Regions from separate parts of the Alkalispirillum mobile genome, predicted to be linked through region 1. Evidence: riboswitches for the same ligand, from Rfam matches in the RefSeq annotation. Region 1 holds a riboswitch; the other holds the start of a gene.
The links. A riboswitch is a leader RNA that binds a small molecule or an ion and turns the genes downstream of it on or off. The one in region 1 is predicted to bind thiamine pyrophosphate.
Positions count from the first base shown of each region.

Region 2: linked by a shared signal. The riboswitch ahead of thiC (phosphomethylpyrimidine synthase ThiC) and the one ahead of thiS (sulfur carrier protein ThiS) in region 1 are both predicted to bind thiamine pyrophosphate.

Region 1 is NZ_RCDA01000001.1:908,272-915,463, forward strand. Features, by position in the region: gene sauS (acylating sulfoacetaldehyde dehydrogenase) at 1-112, shown strand, start outside; gene DFR31_RS04200 (AMP-binding protein) at 139-1,704, shown strand; gene DFR31_RS04205 (universal stress protein) at 1,821-2,315, shown strand; TPP riboswitch at 2,377-2,468, shown strand; gene thiS (sulfur carrier protein ThiS) at 2,504-2,731, shown strand; gene DFR31_RS04215 (thiazole synthase) at 2,751-3,527, shown strand; gene DFR31_RS04220 (ATP-dependent zinc protease family protein) at 3,658-4,473, shown strand; gene DFR31_RS04225 (UUP1 family membrane protein) at 4,488-6,008, shown strand; gene DFR31_RS04230 (alpha-L-glutamate ligase-like protein) at 6,008-6,991, shown strand; gene thrS (threonine--tRNA ligase) at 7,113-7,192, shown strand, end outside.
Region 2 is NZ_RCDA01000001.1:175,904-183,095, reverse strand. Features, by position in the region: gene DFR31_RS00915 (YiiD C-terminal domain-containing protein) at 1-397, shown strand, start outside; gene gpmA (2,3-diphosphoglycerate-dependent phosphoglycerate mutase) at 596-1,285, shown strand; gene DFR31_RS00905 (SDR family NAD(P)-dependent oxidoreductase) at 1,383-2,102, shown strand; gene DFR31_RS00900 (DUF3096 domain-containing protein) at 2,148-2,291, shown strand; gene moaC (cyclic pyranopterin monophosphate synthase MoaC) at 2,291-2,791, shown strand; gene DFR31_RS00890 (4a-hydroxytetrahydrobiopterin dehydratase) at 2,848-3,138, opposite strand; gene DFR31_RS00885 (glycerate kinase type-2 family protein) at 3,213-4,508, opposite strand; gene DFR31_RS00880 (IclR family transcriptional regulator) at 4,584-5,402, shown strand; TPP riboswitch at 5,446-5,537, shown strand; gene thiC (phosphomethylpyrimidine synthase ThiC) at 5,603-7,192, shown strand, end outside.

The DNA of each region.
Region 1 (7,192 bases):
CCGCCATTACCTGAACACGACCCGGGTCGTGAAGACCATCACACCCAACGAACCGACGCTGGACGAGATCTTCGGCGATTACTGGCAGAAATTCGGCCTTGAAGGCGCGTGAACCCGGGGCAGTCGGGAGAGGTAACCATGACCATATTGCACTACATCGAACACTGGGCCGGGCAGACCCCGGACAAGACCTACCTGGTGGCCCCGGAGCCGAACGAACAGGTGAGTTTCTCGGAGCTGCAGGATTACGTGTCCGCCATCTCGCGCCAGCTGGACGCGCTGGGTGCGCCCCAGGGGGCGCACGTTGCCACGCTGATGGACAACGGCAAATGGACGGGCCTGCTGTTCCTGGCCATCATGGCCAGCGGCCGCGTGGTCGTCCCCCTGAACGCCATCTCCGGTGACTCGCAGCTGGAGTATGTGCTGGACCACTCCGACGCCAACGTGCTGTTCGCCTCGGCGGGCCACCTGGCTCGCGGGCGCAAGATCAGCGAGGCCTCGGAGCGCGAGATCCGGGTCATCCCGACCTGCCCCGACCAGGGCCCGGAATGGCCGGGGGAGCCGGCCCCGGCCCAGGGGTACCAGCCCCCCGTGCCGACGCCCGATGACAACGCGCTCCTCATCTACACCTCGGGCACCACCGGCAAACCCAAGGGCGTCATGCTGACCCAGCAGAACGTCATCGGCGGCGGGCTCAACACCGTGGAGGCCCACTGCCTGTCCAAGGAGGACCGCGGGCTCTGCGTGCTGCCGCTCTACCACATCAACGCGGAGATCGTGACCATGGTGGCACCGCTGATCAGCGGTGGCAGCGTCGTGGTCCCCCACCGGTTCAGCGCCAGCCAGTTCTGGGACCTGTTAATGGACCACCAGTGCACCTGGTTCAGCGTGGTCCCCACCATCGTCGCCTACCTGCTGGAGAAGGCCGAGACCGATCCCGTCGAGGTGCGCGACAACCCGCGACTGGCCCAATTGCGTTTCGGCCGCTCGGCCTCCTCCGCTCTGCCGCCAGAGGCGCACAAGGCGTTCGAGGAACGCTTCGGCATCGCCCTTATCGAGACCATGGGCCTGTCCGAGACCGCGGCCCAGATCCTCTCCAACCCGCTCCCGCCCTTCGAGTTCAAGTATGGCTCGCCCGGTATCGCCTACCGTAATGAGGTGAAGGTGGTACTGGAGGACGGCCGTGACGCCCCCGCCGGTGAGCCGGGTGAGCTCCATGTCCGGGGCGACAACGTGCTGAAGGGTTACTACAAGAACCCGGAGGCCACCGCATCGGCGCTCACGGCGGACGGCTGGTTTGCCACCGGCGACCTGGGCTACCAGGACGAGGAGGGGTTCTTCTACATCACGGGCCGGCTCAAGGAGTTGATCATCAAGGGGGGCGAGAACATCGCACCGCGTGAGATTGATGAAGCCTTATTGAAGCACCCTGCCGTGCTCGAGGCCGCCGCCTTCGGTGTACCCGACAAGAACTACGGCCAGGAGGTAATGGCCTGCGTGGTCTTGAAAGAGGGCAAACAGGCCCAACCGGAGGAGCTCCGCGAGACCGCGGCCAGGGAGCTGGGGCAGTACAAGGCACCCAAGGCGCTTCACGTGGTCCAGTGGTTGCCCAAGGGGCCGTCGGGCAAGGTGCAGCGGCTGAAGATTCCGGACATGCTGTCGGAGCTGAGCGCCGGGCCCGGGGCCATGGCCAACGGCGCGTGAAGGCGGTGGCCTGATCCCATTGGCCAGAAGAGCAGGAGAAGTGGCCGGGCCCGCGCCGGCCACAGCTTTCGAACTGGGCTCGCCGACACCGGCAGCGCCAAAAGGAGGAAATACAGATGGCTTTCGACATCAAGACCATCCTCTACGCCACGGACCTCGGCCCCAGGGGACCCGATGTCTTCCGCTGCGTGATCGGCATCGCGGAGCGCTTCGAGGCGGCGATTCACATCGTGCACGTGGTCGAGGAGCCCCGGTACATGCGCAATCAGATCCAGGCCCAGGCAGCCGAGCGCTTCATTGACCCCTCGCTGCTCAGCAATTACCAAAAGTCCACGCTCGAGGAGGTGGAGGAGGACCTGCGCAAGCGCCTGGATCAGTTCGGCCGGACCCTGCTGGATGCGGCCGATGCCAGCGCCGCGCACATCGCCGGGGTCCATGTCCGGCAGGGCCGCCCGCCGAAGGAGATCCTTGCCGAGGCGGACCGGCTGGACGCCGACTGCATCATCCTCGGCTCCCACCGGTACTCGGCGGTGGGCGAGATGATCATCGGCTCCGTGGCGCGGAAGATCACCATGAAGTCCACCCGACCGGTTTTCCTGTTCCCGGCATAAGCGCTTGCCGGCGGGGTGCCACGCACCCCGAGAGGCCCGGTCGGCACCGGACCCGAACACATCGCAGAAGCAGGGGTGCCCCGCGGGGCTGAGAACAGACCCTTCGAACCTGATCCGGATCGTACCGGCGCAGGGAGCTTCCACCCCCTTCGGCGGGGAAGCTCCCTGCGCCTGCAGGAGTGAGGCTCATGACCGCCGAGACCCAATCCCCTTGGATCACCGTCACCGTGAATGGCGATCCGTATCGAATGCCCGCCGGCAGCCGGCTCACCGACCTGATCACCCGGCGGGGCCTGCAGGGCGAACGCATGGCGATCGCGATCAACCGGTCGGTCATCCGTCGAACCGACTACCCCACCCGCCGCCTGACGCACGGCGATGCGATCGACATCGTGCACGCCGTCGGGGGCGGCTGAACAAAAGGGAGAACACCCCATGACCGCTCTCGATACACCCCTGATATTGGGCTCGCGCCACTACGGGTCCCGCCTGTTGCTGGGCACGGGGCGCTACAAGGACCTGGACCAAACCCGTCGGGCCATCCAGGCCAGCAGCGCGGAGATCGTCACCGTGGCGATCCGGCGCCTGTCCTCCACACCAGGCGGGAGCGGACTACTGCCCCTGCTCAGTGAGCTAGGCTGCACCGTGCTCCCCAACACCGCCGGTTGCTACACGGCCAAAGACGCCGTCTACACCTGCCAGCTGGCCCGGGACCTGCTGGATGGCGAGTCGCTCTGCAAGCTCGAGGTGATCGGCTGCAAGGAGACGCTGCAACCCGACATTCGCGGCACGCTGGCCGCTGCCGAGACGCTGGTCAATGATGGCTTCGACGTCATGGCCTACACCACGGACGATCCGTTGATCGCCCGGGAGCTCGCAGCGCTGGGCTGCGCGGCAGTCATGCCCCTGGGAGCCCCCATCGGTTCCGGGCTCGGCATCCAGAACCCACTGAACATCGCCCGGATCGTCGAGACCTGCGCGGTGCCGGTGCTGGTGGATGCCGGTGTCGGCACGGCTTCCCACGCCGCTATTGCCATGGAGTTGGGCTGTGACGCCGTACTGATGAACACCGCCATTGCGGATGCCGGTGAACCGGTCCGGATGGCCGAGGCCATGCGCCACGCCGTAATCGCCGGCCGGCAGGCGTGGCTGTCGGGGCGGATGCCGGCGCGCCAATACGCCCAGGCCTCCTCACCCCCCGGCGCCCTGTAAAACCAGGGGCGTCCGCGGCAACCGCGCCGCCGTTCATGCACATGCCCGGCGCGGCCTTCGCGTTCATTCAGGTCGCCGTTGGTTTAGGCTGGTAGAATTCCTCAGTCTTAACCATGAGCCGGAGCACCACATGACCCAGACACATCGGCGGGGGCGCCGCCTGCGAGTTACCGCGATCCTGGGCGGCTTGCTGACCACCGCGCTACTGGCAGGATGCCAGACGCTGCCCAGCGACGAGCAGCTCTCCGTGACCGCCTTCCAGGAGAGCCAGGCCGAACAGACCGAGGCCCTGCGCGAAGCGCTCGAATCCCTGGAACGCGCCCTCCAGGAGGACCTGGACGAACAGCATGGACAGCTGGCAACCCTGGGGCACAACCTCACCGAGCTGAACCAGCGAGTCGCCGAACTGACCACGACCGCCGAGGAGGACGACAACCGCGGCTTCGCCTCGGTGGTGGATGCCCGCGTGCCGACCGACAACGGCAACGGCCTCGAGGGCAAGTTGTTGTTGGGCGCGGTGGAATGGTTGGCACTGACCGAGCACGATATCGTCATGGCCTCACGGGTCGACTCCGGCGCGGCGAGTTCCTCGCTCAATGCCAAGGATATCAGCGAGTTCGAAAGGGACGGGGACACCTGGGTCCGCTTCACCGTGGTCTACCCTGACGGCAAGCCCGATGAGGTGGACGACGACGATTACCGGGAAGTGGAACTTGAAGCGCCGCTGGACAGTCGTACCACGGTACGTCAGGCCTCGGGCAGCGAGGAGCGCTTAGTGGTCCGGCTGCCGGTGCGGCTGGGCCCGATCGAGGATGAAGCACGCTTCACGCTCTCCGATCGATCCCACCTCACCTACCCCGCCCTGATCGGCCGGGATCTGCTCATGGACATCGCCCTGATCGATGTGGCGGAGACCTATCTGCATCCGCACCCCGACGACGACTGAACCGGCCCGCGCCCATGAAACTCGCCCGTAGCTCCCTTTTCTGGATTGCCGCCGTGCTCATCCTGGTGGGCCTAACCCACAGTGCGCACCGCCACCTGGAACACGGGGTGCCCTGGCTACCCGGCGCCGCGCAGACCCTTTGGGACATCGAGGCGACGGTCCAGCTGGAGGCCGAAGGCAACCCGGTCAAGGTGACCCTGGCGGTGCCAGACGATCCGCCCGGGTTCCGGCGCGTGGCGGAGCACACCGCGTCGCCGGGCTACGGGCTCAACTTCCTGGAGGACGAACGCCGCGTGGCCGAATGGACCACCCGTGAGGCAAGCGGGACGCAGGTCCTGTATTACCGTGCCCAGTTCCAGGTGGACCCGACGCTGGGCTCGCGCAACATGGGCGACCCGCCTGAAATCCGCAGCATCTCCTGGAGTCCCTCTCTGCAACTAGCCTCCACACAGGTGCTGGAGCAGGCGTGGCTGCAGTCCGCCGATGGCCTCAGCCTGGCCCGCGCCCTGGCCCGCCGGCTGAACGATCGCGATAACCAGAACGCGCAACTGCTCCTCAGCGAGTACCCGGCCAGCACCACGCTGGTCCGACTGCTGCACCAGGCCGAAGTGCCGGCCCGTACCATCCACGGGCTGATCCTGGAGGACGGGCGCCGACGACAGTCGCTGCAACCCTTCGTCCAGGTATTTGACGACGGGGAGTGGCGACTGTTCGATGCCACCGCCGGAACCCAGGTCAACCCGGATGAGGTGCTGCTTTGGGAGGGCACCGGCGGTCCGGTGCTCGAGGTGGAGGGTGGCCGCAACTCGCAGGTCTCCTTCTCCATGCTGGAGACCCGCCAGTCCGCTGCCGGCCTCGGTGAACAGGGCACCGTCACCGAGGCGGTGTTCAACCTCTCCATTCACAGCCTGCCGCTGTCGGAACAGGCCATCTTTCAGAGCATCCTGCTGCTGCCACTGGGGGCACTGGTGGTGGTCTTCTTCCGCGTTATCGTCGGGCTGGAGACCTCCGGCACCTTCATGCCGGTGCTCATCGCCCTCGCCTTTCTGGAGATGAACCTGCTCCCGGGCCTGATCACCTTCCTGCTGGTGGTAGGCGGGGGGCTGCTGATGCGCCAGGCCATGGCCCACCTCAACCTGTTACTGGTGGCGCGGGTCTCGGTGGTCATTGTCTGCGTAATCGGGCTGATATCGCTGCTCTCGGTCCTCAGTTTCCACCTGGGCTTCACCTCCGGACTCAAGGTAGCCCTCTTCCCCATGATCATCCTGGCCTGGACCATCGAGCGCATGTCCATCCTCTGGGAGGAGGAGGGCCCGCGCGATGTCTTCAAACAGGGTGCCGGCAGCCTGATCACCGCCATCGCCGCGTTCGGACTGATGCAAATGAACCTGGTCCAACACCTGATGTTCAACTTCCTCGGCCTGCAGTTGGTGGTCCTGGCCGGGATCATCCTGCTCGGTAGCTACACCGGTTACCGGCTGCTGGAGCTCTGGCGCTTCCGGCCCTTCCTGACCGAGGGCGGGGGGTCGCGGTGATGCGGCTGTTCGGGTGGGCCCGCCAGCTGCGTGAACAGGGCATTGTCGGGCTGAATGAGCGCAACCTGAGCCTGATCAACCTGCACAACCCCCGCGAGCGTTTCCCGCTGGTGGACGACAAGCTGCAGACCAAACTGCTGGCGCGCAAGTACGGGATCGACAGCCCGGAGCTGCTGGGCGTTATCCACAGCCAGGGCGAGATCCGCAAGCTGGAGTCACTGCTCCGGCCCGGCCAGGGGTTCGCGATCAAGCCCTCGCGGGGCAGCGGCGGCAAGGGCATCCTGGTCATTCTTGAACACAAGGACGGCTGGTTCCGCAAGGGCAGCGGCGTCTGGGTGAGCCGGCGCGATGTTGTGCGTTACCTCTCCAACCTGCTCTCCGGGCTTTACACCCTGGGCGGCAGCCCGGACGTGGCGGTCATCGAGGCACTGATCGAGTTCGACGCCCAGTTCGAGACCTTCACCTTCGAGGGCGTGCCGGACATCCGCGTGGTGGTCTACCGCGGCTACCCGCTGATGGCCATGATGCGCCTCTCCACCCACGCCTCCGACGGCAAGGCCAACCTCCACCAGGGGGCCATCGGTGTCGGGCTGGACATCGCCACCGGCAAGGCCAATCGCGCCGTACAGTACGATCGCCCGGTAACGGTGCACCCGGACACCGGCCGCAACCTGCATGAATTGGCCATCCCCGACTGGACCCGGCTGCTGGAGCTGGCCTCGGGCTGCTATGAAATGAGCGGCCTGGGCTACCTGGGCACCGACATGGTGCTCGACCGTAACCGCGGCCCCCTGCTGCTGGAGCTCAACGCCCGCCCCGGACTGGCCATCCAGATGGCCAACGGCTGCGGACTGGCGCCCCGCGTGGCCCGGATCGACAAGCAGGAGCGCGAACGCATCCGCAAACAGGATGACGAGCTCTACCCCGCCGCTGAACGGGTCGCATTCGCCCAGCGCGCCTTTGCCGCACCGCAAAAAACCTGACCGGCCCTCTTGAGAAAGGCGCTCCAAATTGCAACAATAGCCGGCTGATATCGCCGGCACCTTCCCGAGTGCCCACACACACGTGGCCCCTCGTATAGGCCACCACTGTCAGGAGTGACACATGCCTGCAATCACCCTCCCCGACGGCTCCCGTCGCGAGTACGAACACCCCGTCACGGTTGGCGAAGTGGCCGAATCCAT
Region 2 (7,192 bases), 730 kb from region 1:
TCCGCTGTCCGGGTACATGGAGATCCGCATCAGCGCATTGGGGCCAGCGCACATCGAGCTGGAGGCGCCGCTGGGCCCGAACCACAATCACGCCGGGACTGGCTTCGCCGGGGCCATTTACTCGGTGGCCGTGCTGGCCGGCTGGGCGCTGCTCCGACACGCCACCCGACAGGCAGGTGTCGACGCCGAACTGGTGATCGCGGACGCGCAGATGCACTACCAGCGCCCTGTCACCGGCGACATCGTGGCACACACGGCCATCACCCCGGAACAGCTCGCCGAACTCACCCATCGGCTGGGTAGCGGGCGCCGGGTGCGGCTGCCCCTGGTCATCCAGGTCGGCGACCCGGAGGACCCGGATGCCACCCTCCAGGGGCGCTATTTCGCCCGCCCGTGACCCGGGGTGCTGCGTCATGGCAGCGGTTCTCGCGCCCCCCACGGGGCACCCAGGCGGCTGGGTCCAGGTCTGGCCCTGCGCCGCCGGCCCGGCTAAACTGCCGGGCCTTCGCCCACGGGCGAGTACCGGATACCCATTCAACAATCCCTTCAAACCGATACCAAGCTGCAAACCAGAGGGCGCAGGCACATGAAAAAACTGGTCTTACTTCGCCACGGCCAAAGCATCTGGAATCAGGAGAACCGCTTTACCGGTTGGCACGACGTGGATCTCACCGACAAGGGCCGCGAAGAGGCCCGGGCGGCCGGTCAGTTGATGCTCCGACACGGCCTGCGGTTTGACCACGCCTACACCTCTGTGCTCAAGCGCGCCATCCGCACCCTCTGGATCGGCCTCGATGAACTGGACCAAATGTGGCTGCCGGTCACCAAGGCGTGGCAGCTGAACGAACGCCATTACGGCGCCCTCACCGGCCTCAACAAGGCGGAAACCGCCGAGGAGTACGGGGCTGAACAGGTCCATATCTGGCGGCGCAGCTACGACACCCCCCCGCCGGCGCTGGAAGAGGACAGCCCGTACCACCCCAAGCATGACCCGCGCTACGCCGGCCTCCAACCGGAGCAACTGCCGGCCACCGAGTCGCTGGCCCTCACCCTGGAGCGCGTTCTGCCCTACTGGAACGAGGCCATCGTCCCCACCCTCAGCGGCTGCGACAACCTGCTGATCGCCGCGCACGGCAACAGCATCCGGGCCCTGATCAAGCACCTGGACCAGCTGGACAACGAGTCCATCATGAAAGTGGAGATCGCCACCGGGGACCCGCTGGTCTACGAGCTGGATGACGCGCTGAACGTCCTGGACAAGTACTACCTTCGGGAGCGCGACTGAGCGCCCGGGGCCGGGCACCCGCTCCGATGGACGCCCGGCTTGACCCCATCGGGGGCCCCCGCTACCGTCAGCCGGATGATTTGATAGGAGTTTCCCCATGACCGCGGAACGAACCGCCCTGGTCACCGGTGGCTGCCGGGGCATCGGTGTCGAGGTGGCGCGCCAGCTGGCCCGCAAGGACTACCGCGTGGTCATCACCAGCCGCGACGGACTGGCCGGCAAGGCGGCGGCCGACAAGCTGCGCAGCGAGGGGTTGGCGGTCTCCCATCAGCCGCTGGAACTCACGCGCCAGGAGAGCGTCCGCCGGTTGGCCGCCTACCTGGCCGAGCACTTTGGCCGACTGGATGTGCTGGTCAACAACGCCGGAGATTTCGTCGACCCGGACCTGGACGACCCGCGCCAGGCCAACGTGCTTCAGGCCCCGCTGAGCCACCTGCAGGACAGCTTCGACACCAACGTGCTCGGTACGGTCCGGATCTGTCAGGCGGTGGTGCCCATGATGCGTCCCCACGGCGGCTGTATTGTCAACGTGAGCTCCGGCTACGGTCAGCTGACCGGCATGCGGGCCGGGTTTCCGGGCTACCGGATCTCCAAGACCGCGCTCAATGCCCTGACCCGGGTTCTGGCCGCCGAGCTGGAGGCGGACGAGATCCGGGTCAACAGCGTGGACCCGGGCTGGACGCGTACCCGGATGGGGGGGCAGAACGCACCGCGCAGCGCGGCGGAGGCGGCGGCGGGTATCGTCTGGGCAGCGACGCTACCCACGGATGGCCCCACCGGCGGGTTCTTCCGCGACGGCACCGCCATACCCTGGTAATATCACCGGATTAGCCAAGGATTATCAGAGGGATACCAACCACTCATGACTATTCACATCTCCTCTTCCACCCTGCCGGCCGTCCTGGCCATCATCGCCGGGATCGGCGTGCTCGTGGCGCCCAGCCAGCAGCGCTACATCTTAGGCGCCTTCCTGATCGCCTTTGGCGTACTGGAGCTGTTCTTCTGATGGCCGGAAAGAGCGACGACCTAACCCACCTGAACCCCGAGGGTGAGGTCCACATCGTCAACGTGGGCGAAAAAGAAGACTCCCGGCGGGTGGCCATCGCCGAGGGCTGGATCGAGATGGCCCCGGAGACGCTGGAACGGCTCATCGCGGGGGATCTCAAGAAGGGTGATGCCCTGAGCGCAGCGCGGATCGCGGGGCTGATGGCCTGCAAACGCACCTGGGAGCTGGTGCCGCTCTGCCACCCGATCGCCCTGACCCATGCATCGCTGGAATTGACGCCGGACCGGGCGAGGAACGCCGTGCACTGCCGCGCCCGCACCGAAACCGTGGAACGCACCGGGGTTGAGATGGAAGCGCTCACCGCGGTGCAGGTGGCCCTGCTGACCGTCTACGACATGTGTAAGGCGATGGACCGGGGCATGCGCATCGATGGTGTGCAGCTGGTCCATAAAAGCGGCGGCCGATCAGGTACCTGGGACCGGGACTGCCAGCCGGGCTGAGGCCCGGCAGCAGCCGCTGTCACCGGCCCGGACAGGCCGGGTTGCCCGGGGCGGGTTCAGCCCCCCGCCGCGTTCCAGGCCTGGTTGATCTTTGCCGCCAGAATGAAATCGTTCTGGTGGAGCCCGCCGATCTTGTGGGTGTACAACTCCACCTCGACAAACCCCCAACCCAGGGTGATCTGCGGGTGGTGGTCCTCTTCCTCCGCCAACGCCCCAATAGTCTGGGTGAAGGCCAGGGCAGAAGCGAAATCCTGGGTCTTGAAGCGGCGCGCGATGCGGGTGTCATCGTGGGTGAGCGTCCAGCCTGGCACCTCGGCCAGGTACTGCCGCGCCTCATTCGAGTCCATGGGTGAAACCCCACCCTCGCACGCCGTACAACGCTTTTCCGTCAATGACATAGAGCGACTACCTCCAGTTACGACTACGCATGCCCACTACCCCCGCCGCCCGTCTCCGGCAGCACCAGAATAGCGCGGAAGTCATTCACATTCGTCAGTGTAGGTCCGGTGACCAGCAAGTCACCAAGTGCGGCGAAAAAACCGTAGGCATCGTTCCGGGCCAGGAAGGCCTGGGGATCCACGCCCGCCTCTTCGGCCGCGCTCAGGGTTGCGGGGCTCACCCAGGCGCCGGCATTGTCTTCGGTGCCGTCGACGCCATCGGTGTCGGCGGCCAGCACCCACGTGCCGGGGCAACCTTCCAATGCCAGCGCCGCCGCCAGGGCAAACTCCGCGTTGGGGCCGCCGCGCCCGTCCCCGGTCACCCGCACCGTGGTCTCGCCACCGGACAGCAGCACACAGGGCGGGGCCACCGGCCCCTGTCCGGACGCAATCTGCCGGGCCAGGGCTGCCTGCTCCCGGGCCACCTCCCGCGACTCCCCGGTGATGGCATCCCCCAGCACCAAGGGGGTGACCCCCGACTCACGAGCCCGCGCCGCCGCGGCCTCCAGCGCCTGGGCCGGTGTCGCCACCAGCCGGTTCTCGACACGTGCCAGTCGGTGATCGCCGGGCGCCGGCGTCTCCCCTCGACCACTGCGCAGGAGGGCATCCACCGCGTCCGGTACCCGTATCGCGTAGCGCTCGAGCACGGCCCGGGCGTCCGCGCAGGTGGTAGCGTCCCCGACCGTCGGCCCGGAGGCGATCACCGCCGGGTCATCACCGGCCACATCGGAGACCAGCAGACCGATGACCCGCGCCGGATGACAGGCCGCCGCCAGGCGCCCCCCCTTCACGGCCGAGAGGTGGCGCCGCACGCAGTTGATCTCGCTGATGTCCGCGCCACTGTGCAGCAGCTGCCGGGAGATGGCCTGCTTGGTCCGCAGGTCGATGCCAGGGGCCGGCTGCACCAGCAGCGCCGAGCCCCCGCCGGAGATCAACGCGATGACCAGGTCCTCCTCGTCCAGGTCCGATACCCAGTCGAGGATCTTTGCCGTGGCGCGCACGCCCGCTTCGTCCGGCACCGGGTGGCCGGCCTCCTCCACCAGGATATGCCGGCAGGGCACCGCGTGCCCGTAACGGGTGACGACGATGCCCTCCAACGGGCCGGGCCACGCGCCCTCCAGGGCCCGCGCCATGGCAGCCGCCCCCTTGCCAGCCCCGATCACCACCGTGCGGCCGCGGGGCGGCTCGGGGAGGTGGGGCGGGAGTGCCCGCTCGGGCTGGACCCGGGCCACGACGGTGTCGAAAAGCGCGCGGAGAAACTGTTCCGGTTGTTCGTCCATGGTTCCAGTTTAAGCACGGGACCGTAGAATAGGCTACCGGCAACCGGTGGAAACAACGGATTCATAGGAGCGGCCATGGCCAGGGTATCGGAGTCCAGCGCAAGCAGTGGTGACACGGTGAAATCCCTCCACCGGGGCCTGCGATTGCTGCAGACTCTGGCCGGGGAGGAGGCCGGCATGACCCTCACCGAACTCGCGGACCACGTTGAGCTGGCCCCCTCCACCACCCACCGCCTGCTGAACACCCTGCTGCGCAGCGGGTTCGTGGAGGTCAACGAGACCACTGGGCTCTGGAGCGTTGGGGTACAGGCGCTGGCGGTGGGCAACGCCTTTTTAAAGGGTCACGACTTCGTCAGCCTGTCCCGCCCCTTTTTGCGCAAACTGACCGACGGCTCCGGCGAAACCAGTAACCTGGCAGTGGAGAATGGCGGACACGCGGTATTCCTCTCGCAGGTGGAATGCCGAGCCATCGTCCGCGCCATGGCCAGGCCCGGCGATCGCACGCCACTGACCTGCAGCGGGGTCGGTCAGGCCCTGCTCGCGTGCATGAGCCCGGAGCGCGTGGAGGAGCTGATCCGCCAGCACGGCATGCCCTGTTACACCCCCAAAACGGTCACCACGCCGGACCAGTTGCACCAGACCCTGGCGCTGGCCCGTGAGCGCGGCTGGGCGCTGGATGACGAGGCACAGGCACTGGGGATGCGCTGTGTGGCCGCACCCTTCTTCAACGCCTACGGCGAGGCTGTGGCGGCCATCTCCATCTCCGGGCCGACCCCCCGCATCAGTGATGCCCGCATCCCCGTGCTCGGTGACCTGGTGGCCCGTACGGCCGCGGAGATCACCCGGCGTATCGGGGGCCGTCCGGCCGACGGCTTTCATGTGCCGGGGACCTGACCGGCATGGCGCGCCAAACATGGCTGTGCTACCTTGCGACGGAGTGACAGAGCGGGGGTGCCCCACGGGGCTGAGAAATACCCTTTGAACCTGACCCGGTTCGTACCGGCGTAGGGAAGCTTTGCCGACCCACCAAGCAGGCCCATGGTGCGCGTCCGCCCTGTCCCGGCAATCATGCCAAGACAGGAGGAGAAGCCACCATGAGCCAGAAGCAAGCAGACCGTGACGTCCAGAACGCCACCCGGGCACTGAACGCCGACGCTACCCGCCCCTTTCCCGCCTCCCGCCGCATCTACCTGCAGGGCAACCGGCCGGACGTGCGCGTGCCCATGCGCGAGATCGCGCTCTCGCCCACCGTCGGCAGCGCAGGCACCGAGGACAACCCGCCCTTCCCGGTCTACGACACCTCCGGGCCGTACGGCGACCCCGAGGTGGAGATCGACCTGGTCCGTGGACTGCCGGCACAGCGCGCCGGCTGGATTGAGGAGCGGGGTGATACCGAGGCGCTCACCGGACCCAGCTCGGAGTACGGCCGCGCCAGGGCCGGCGCATCGGAAACGGCTCACCTCCGCTTCCAGCACGTGCGTACCCCCCGCCGGGCCCGGGATGGGCAGTGCGTCACCCAGATGCACTACGCCCGCAAGGGGATCATTACCCCGGAGATGGAGTACGTGGCCATCCGCGAAAACCAGGCACTGGACCGGCTCGAGGCGCAGGGCCTGCTGACGGCCCGCCACCCGGGCCAGGCCTTCGGGGCGAACCTGCCGGAGCGCTACACCCCGGAGTTCGTCCGTGACGAGATCGCCGCCGGGCGGGCCATACTGCCCAACAACATCAACCACCCGGAGTCCGAGCCGATGATCATCGGCCGCAACTTCCGCGTGAAGATCAACGCCAATTTCGGCAATTCCGCGGTCACCTCCTCCATCGCCGAAGAGGTGGAGAAGCTCATCTGGTCCACCCGCTGGGGCGCGGACACGGTGATGGACCTGTCCACCGGCGATCACATCCACGAGACCCGGGAGTGGATCGTGCGCAACGCCCCGGTTCCGGTGGGCACGGTGCCGCTCTACCAGGCACTGGAAAAGGTCAACGGCGTACCGGAGGACCTCACCTGGGAGGTGTTCCGCGACACGCTGATCGAGCAGGCCGAACAGGGCGTGGACTACTTCACCATCCACGCCGGCGTACGCCTGCCCTTCATCCCGATGACCACTGAGCGCACCACCGGCATCGTCTCCCGGGGCGGCTCCATCATGGCTGCCTGGTGCCTCGCCCACCACCGCGAGAGCTTCCTCTACGAGCACTTCGAGGACATCTGCGAGATCATGAAGGCCTATGACGTGGCCTTCTCGCTGGGGGACGGCTTGCGCCCCGGGTCCATCGCCGACGCCAACGACGAGGCGCAGTTCGCCGAACTGAAGACCCTGGGCGAGTTGACCAAGATTGCCTGGGAACACGACGTGCAGGTCATGATCGAGGGCCCCGGCCACGTGCCCATGCAGCTCATCAAGGAGAACATGGACAAGGAACTGGAGGCTTGCTTCGACGCCCCGTTCTACACCCTGGGCCCGCTGGCCACCGACATTGCCCCGGGCTACGACCACATCACCTCGGCCATCGGCGCGGCGCAGATCGCCTGGTACGGCACCGCCATGCTCTGCTATGTCACCCCCAAGGAGCACCTGGGCCTGCCCGACCGGGACGATGTACGCGAGGGCATCGTCACCTACCGGCTGGCCGCCCACGCCGCCGATCTGGCCAAGGGCCACCCCGCCGCCCAGGCCCGT